Linked DNA regions of Prosthecobacter sp.. The protein of the gene in region 1 interacts with the protein of each later gene in a pairwise test. Links are inferred from orthologs where the notes say so. Each region holds a gene or a part of one and is shown in the gene's direction. Other genes may lie near its edges. The genes, in order: U1A53_RS25765 and U1A53_RS26855.

The links.
Region 2: the proteins of U1A53_RS25765 (region 1) and U1A53_RS26855 interact in binary tests that used the Escherichia coli proteins (3 or more experiments, as listed by UniProt). The link is inferred for Prosthecobacter sp. from one-to-one orthologs.

The regions. Positions count from the first base shown.
Region 1 is NZ_JAXMIH010000028.1:147,714-151,034, reverse strand. What follows is about bases 36-3,035. They hold U1A53_RS25765 (SufE family protein), read left to right. Parts: upstream 36-1,331; coding sequence 1,332-1,739; downstream 1,740-3,035. Other genes in these bases: U1A53_RS25755 (hypothetical protein), read left to right, coding at 2,664-3,035; U1A53_RS25760 (GNAT family N-acetyltransferase), read left to right, coding at 1,859-2,446; U1A53_RS25770 (protein kinase), read left to right, coding at 36-1,335. Outside these bases: more of U1A53_RS25770, read left to right, coding at 1-35; more of U1A53_RS25755, read left to right, coding at 3,036-3,173. UniProt on the Escherichia coli protein: Participates in cysteine desulfuration mediated by SufS. Cysteine desulfuration mobilizes sulfur from L-cysteine to yield L-alanine and constitutes an essential step in sulfur metabolism for biosynthesis of a variety of sulfur-containing biomolecules.
Region 2 is NZ_JAXMIH010000030.1:106,432-109,556, forward strand. What follows is about bases 218-3,021. They hold U1A53_RS26855 (cysteine desulfurase), read left to right. Parts: upstream 218-912; coding sequence 913-2,130; downstream 2,131-3,021. Other genes in these bases: U1A53_RS26845 (hypothetical protein), read left to right, coding at 343-576; U1A53_RS26850 (hypothetical protein), read left to right, coding at 607-894; sufU (Fe-S cluster assembly sulfur transfer protein SufU), read left to right, coding at 2,130-2,573; mutM (bifunctional DNA-formamidopyrimidine glycosylase/DNA-(apurinic or apyrimidinic site) lyase), read left to right, coding at 2,577-3,021. Also shown: U1A53_RS26840 (PVC-type heme-binding CxxCH protein), read right to left, coding at 1-204; more of mutM, read left to right, coding at 3,022-3,125. UniProt on the Escherichia coli protein: Cysteine desulfurases mobilize the sulfur from L-cysteine to yield L-alanine, an essential step in sulfur metabolism for biosynthesis of a variety of sulfur-containing biomolecules.

The DNA.
Region 1 (3,321 bases):
GGCAACGAGATGGAGGCGGGATTTCAGAAGGAGCAGCTCAACGACGCGCTGGCCTACTGCATGCGCGGACTGCCGGCGCTGGAGCAATCGCCCACGCTCGGGGTCGAACGGCTGCGCTCGTATGGCAACATCGGCCAGCTTCACCTCAAGCTGCGTAACAGCGTGCAGGCGGTGACCTTCCTCACCAAGGCACGTGAGCAGGCCCTCGAATTGATCAGCCAGGGGGCCGGCGAAGGCGCGCAGATTGCACTCTACCAGCAGTGGCTGGGCCGTTACAGCCTGCTGCTCTCCGACATCCGCAGTCGTGAAGGACGCCACGCGGATTCACTCACGCTGCTGAAGGACGCCACGGAGAATCTCGACAAAGGCCTGGCCGCCGATCCGAAAAACCGCCTCGCGCGCAACGAATGCGCCCGTGCGTGGCTCGAATACGGCCTGCGCACCTTGCGCAACGGCGACGTGGCCGATTCCGAGCAGGCCATGGCACGCGTGCCGGCCATTCTTGATGCGAAGCTCATCGGGCACGACCTCATCAATGACGAAAAATTCATCCTTGCCCGTGCCAAGTTTGCCAAGGGCATCAGCCAGCGTGACGCGGGCAAGACCGAGGACGCGCTCAACACGCTCATCGATTCCGTGAAGGACATGGGCGAACTCGTGCTCGGCAGCAGTCCGCGCAACCAGGACCAGGCCCTTCTTCTCGCCGAGGCCTACACCGAGCTCGCCGAGTTGATCGGGCGTCATTTCAGCGGGGCTGATGCCAGGGAGGCGCACAACCAGGCCCTGCCCATCCTGCTCGAATTGAACCGGCTCATGCCCGAGTGGGCCGAGGTGAAGTACTTCCTCTCTCGCACTTACGGTGCCCTCGCCTCGCTCGCGCGCGATGCCGGCAGTCCGTCCGAAGCCAGCAAGAAGAAACAGGACGCCATCGAGCTGGTGAACGAAATCCTCGCGGATGACCCGACCAACGCGCGCTACGGCTTCCTGCTGGCCAAGCTGCGCGGTGAATACGCCGAACTGCTGGCCGACAGCGGCAAGACCAGCGGTGCCATTCCGATCGCGAAGCAGGCCGTGGAATCCCTTGAAGCGCTCATCACCGCGCAGCCGCCGTCAGAGAAGCTCACGCCGGAGCGCCGCATGTGGGCCAGCCAGCTCGCGCAGCTTTATGGCTCGCTCGGTCACACGAGCGAAAGCGCCGGAAAAAAAACCGAGGCCAAGGCCGCTTTCGCCAACGCCGTCGCCATCTGGGAAAAACTCGCCGCCGCCATCGCCAACGACGAGGCCATCCAGGCCGGTTTGAACTGGAGCAAGGGCCGTCTCGCGAAGATCAAATGACCCTGGCAGAGAAACAGCAGTCGCTCATCGACGACCTGAACATCATCCACGATCCGCACGAGCGCCTGAACGCCGTCGTCTCACGCGGCGCGTCGATGAAACTGGATGCCGCGCACAAGATCGAGGCGAATCTCGTCCCCGGCTGCGTTTCCCGCGTCTGGTTGCACGGCGAACTCGTCGATGGTCGCACTCGTTTCGTCTGTGATGCCGAATCCCCGATGGTCAAAGGCCTCGCCGCGCTGTTGTGCGAACTCTACACCGATTCCGATCCGCAAGAGGTCGTCACCATCGATCCGAAAGTCTGGGAAGGCTGTGGTTTCACCAAAATGCTCTCGCCGACACGTTTGAACGGCCTCGCGAACATGCGGAAACTCATCCGCGAGATGGCGGAGCGGTTCGCTTGATGCTTCCCAAGAATTTTTGGAACAGAAGATAACGGAGGAAACAAAGGTCTGACTCTGCATCAATCCGGCCTCCGTTAACTTCGTTATCTCCTGTTAAAATCAGGACACTGCACTTCCCGATGCTTCGTCTCCAAAACTTCCACGGCCCCGAACTCGAACCGCATCTCGATGCGCTCGGCTCCCTGCGCATCACCGTGTTTCGCGAGTTCCCGTATCTCTACGACGGCAGCCTCGACTACGAACGCGAGTACCTGCGCACCTACCTGAAATCCAAGAGCAGTCTGGTCGTGCTGGCCTTCGACGGTGATCGTGTCGTCGGTGCCACCACCTGTCTGCCGATGCTGGATGAAGGCCCGGAGTTTCAGGTGGCCTTTGTGAAGGCCGGTTACGATCTCGCCACCATTTGCTACTTCGGCGAATCCATCCTGCTACCCGAGTATCGTGGTCAGGGCATCGGCAAGGAGTTCTTCGCTCGTCGTGAGGCCCATGTTCAAGCCTTGGGCATGAAACTCAGCACCTTCTGCGCTGTGGATCGCACCGCCCATCATCCGTTGCGTCCCGCAGGATACCGCCCGCTCGACGACTTCTGGCGCAGCCAAGGCTATGTGAAGCATCCCGAGTTGCAGGCCACGTTTGTGTGGAAGGAGATAGGTGAGGCGGCCGAATCACCGAAGACGCTGACGTTTTGGACGAAGAGGGCGGCGTGAACGGATCTCAAGCTGTTGGGTGTTCGTGTCAGATGTTCATTGATCTTCAGCCCGACGGCGATCACTCTGACCAGGCATTCCTGCCTGGCATTTTCACAACCTCCGACATCCAACGAACATGCAAGAGACAGAACTGCTAGAGCAAGTGGAGTTGCTTGCGGGGAACACGAGGCAAAAATCTTTCCGCCTCGCTGCGGAGTTCATCATCCGTCACAAGATGCGAAGAATCGTCGAGACCGGATGCTTTCGCGGACAGCCGGCCGCCACGACACAGGCGCACATCGAGAACCGCGGCCATGACGGGCAAAGCACGGTCATTTTCGCGCTGCTGGCCAGGGAGCTCGGCTGTGTCTTCGACTCCTACGACAAGGATCCCAACCATGTCGCGCGGGCACGTGAGCTGCTGAGTCTCTTCGGGCTGCAGGATTCGGCCAATTTTCACATCGGGGACTCGGTGATCGCGCTTTCCCAGCGCAGCGAGCCCATTGATTTCATTTATTTCGATTCCTTCGATCACAACCCCAACAATCCGTTGCCGTGTCAGTTGCACCAGCTTGCCGAGGTTGGCGCGGCCCACGGCAAACTCCAGCGGCCCGCTGGAATCCTGCTGGATGACTGCAAATTCGCGACCGGCGGCAAAGCCGGCCTCAGTGACCCCTTTTTGAGATCAAGAGGCTGGAAGCTCGAGTTCGACGGCTACCAGAGGCTTTTCACATGGCTGGAATGAACATTGTGCCAGCAGTGGAGTTCATCCTGCCGTCCGAATATAGGGGCTACATACCTCGGTTTTTGGGAGTTCTGCCGTCGCACTTGCCTGAGTTACATTGATAGCAGGCGGGTTGTATATTGTCGATGTGGTCCGTGCCTCCCCGAGC
Region 2 (3,125 bases), on another replicon or contig:
CACTTCGTCCCCGGAGAACGCAAGATTGCGGAAGGTGAGGTCTTTGTCGGCATTCGCCTGTGTGAGCAGTGTTTCCAGCCAGCCGAAGTGCTGCGAGCGGTCCGGCAACGCGTTGCCGAGGATGGCGATGCTGTCGCCCTTTTTGAGTTCGAGCTGCGCGTGCAGTGAGGCGGCGGCAAGGAGGAAGCAGAGCAGTTTCTTCATGGTTTTGGGAGAGAGCAGGGCAATACGGAGGCGCAGGCTGAATGTTTGCCCCCGAATCTGCAAGTTCCCTCTTTGTCCTGCGTGACCTGCGGTAGCAAAACTGTTTACTCTTTGGGGCGACTGTGTTAAACACGATGAATGTCTTTAATTCGTCTGATTTTTGCCATCGCCGCCTGCCTGCTGCTGAGCAGTTGTAGTCTCATCAACACGGCGTTACGGCTGGCCCCTCTGCTGATGCTGGTAGAGGAGAGCAAGGAGGCGGGTGGTGGCAAATCAATGGAGATGCGAGGACGGCAGGTGGAAGACAGGGGGATGCATGGAATCCTGCCGGCAGATCGCAGCACCAACTCCGGGCTGGCTTTCAAACGCTGAGCATCTTGTTGTTTACAGATTCAAACCGGCATGATAAACACGCTGCTAATGAAATATTTTCGACTCGCCACACTTGTGCTGCTTCCCGTTTGCCTGACCAGTTGTGGAACTCTTAATGGCTTGATGAACAGCTATCCGGTGAGGATGATGGATCAGACTGCGACCGCACTGTTGGGTTATCTGGCGGAAAACGAGCTTCCTGCCAATGGCAAACCGGCGTCCATTCAGGATCGTGCCCGTCAGGTCGAAAATCGTGGCATCTACGCTGGTCACCTTCCTGCCGCCGGATCGCCGCGTCAGAGCATGGCGGCACGCTAGTTGCCGAGGTCCGAAATCATGGACTGGCATCGCATCCGCTCTGATTTCCCCATTCTTGACCAGCAGGTTCATGGGCATCCGCTGGTCTATCTGGACAGTGCGGCCAGCAGCCAGAAGCCGCGTGCGGTCATTCAGACGCTGTCGCACTACTACGAACGGGACAACGCCAACGTCCATCGGGCGCTGCATGAACTGAGTGTCCGTGCCACCGACGCCTTTGAAACGGCGCGGAAAAAGGTGGCCCGCTTCATCGGGGCTGCGACGGATGACGAGATCATTTTCACCCGGGGCACGACAGAAGGCATCAACCTCGTCGCCAACACCTGGGGCACGCAAAACCTCCGTCCGGGCGATGTCATTCTCGTCACAGGCATGGAACATCACAGCAATCTTGTGCCCTGGCAGCTTCTCGCCCAGCGCACTGGCGCGACGCTGAAGCACATCCCCGTGCTCGACGACGGCACGCTCGACTCGGCCGCCATTGAGGCATTGCTCAACGAGCAGGTGAAACTCTTCGCCTTCGTTCACATCTCGAACTCGCTCGGCACCATCAACCCCGCCCGTGAACTCTGTGCCAAAGCGAAGGCGGTTGGTGCGGTCACGCTGCTCGATGGCGCGCAAAGCGCCGGGCACATGCCCATCGACGTGCGTGATCTCGGCTGCGATTTCTTTGTCTTCTCCGGCCACAAGATGTGCGGGCCCACCGGGATTGGCGTGCTCTATGGCCGCATGGAACGGCTCGAAACCATGCCGCCCTGGCATGGCGGCGGTGAGATGATCCTCTCCGTCTCGCTCGAAGCCAGCACCTACAAACCGCCACCGCATCGTTTTGAGGCCGGTACACCTGACATCGCCGGGGTGATCGGACTCGCCGCCGCCATCGACTACCTCCAGGCGATCGGCCTCGAAAACATCCAGCGCCACGACCACAACCTCTCCAATTATGCCGTGCAGCAGATGCGTGAGGTGCCAGGTATTCGCATCCTGGGGCCGCAGTCCGGCCATCGCGGGGCACTCGTCGCCTTCCATCTCGACTGCGCTCATCCACATGACCTTGTCGAGTTTGCCAACAGCCACGGCGTCGCCATGCGTGGCGGTCATCACTGCACGCAGCCGCTGATGAAGCGTTTCAAAGTGCCCGGCACTACCCGCGCCAGTTTCTATTTCTACAACACGATCGAAGAAATCAACCGGCTCGTCGAAGTACTGCTCGCCGCGCGCAAATTCTTCACCTGATGCCTCTCTCCGACGACCTCCGCGATCTCTACCAGCAGGTGATCCTCGATCACTCGCGCAATCCGCGTAATCACGGCGAAATCCCGCCTCCCTGCCTGCATGCGCATGGTGACAACCCCTCCTGCGGCGACGAGATCGACGTCTGGCTCCGCCTGTCCGACGACGGCCAGAACATCGACGACCTCAAGTTCACCGGCCAGGGCTGCGCCATCAGCCAGGCCAGCGCCTCCATGATGACGCAGAAGATCAAAGGCAAGTCCAAGGAGCAGGCCGCCGCCATGCGCGAGGACTTCCGCCGTGTCGTCATGGGGGATGGAATACCGCAGGATGAAGACGCCCTCGGTGAATTGGTTCTGTTGGAAGGCGTGCAAAAGTTCCCACAGCGCGTGAAATGCGCCATGCTGGCTTGGCGGGCCGTGGAACAGGCACTCGAAGGCCAATAGCCCATGCCAGAACTTCCCGAGGTCGAAACCACGCTGCGCGGTGTTTCGCCGCATGTGATCGGCAAACGTGTGCGTGAGGTGATCATCCGCGACAAACGCCTGCGCTGGCCGGTGCCGGACGCAATTCATGAACTCGAAGGCTGCCGCATCGATTCGGGTATCCGCCGGGCCAAATACATGCTCTTTGGCACCGCCAAAGGCACGCTCATGATTCATCTCGGCATGTCCGGCAATCTGCGGGTGCTCTCACCGGACGTGCCGTTCAAGAAGCACGACCACCTGGCGATCACGCTGGACAGCGGCAAGCAACTCCGCTTGCATGATCCGCGTCGTTTCGGAGCCGCGCTGTGGATTGAGGGCGATCCCATGCAGCATGCACTGCTCAAAGACCTCGGACCCGAGCCGTTGGGGGATGAATTCACAGCCATGCACCTCCATGCCGCCTGCCAAGGCAAAACTGCCGCGATCAAGCTTGTCATCATGGACGCGCACGTCGTCGTTGGTGTTGGCAACATCTACGCCAGCGAGGCCTTGTTCATGGCTGGCATCGAT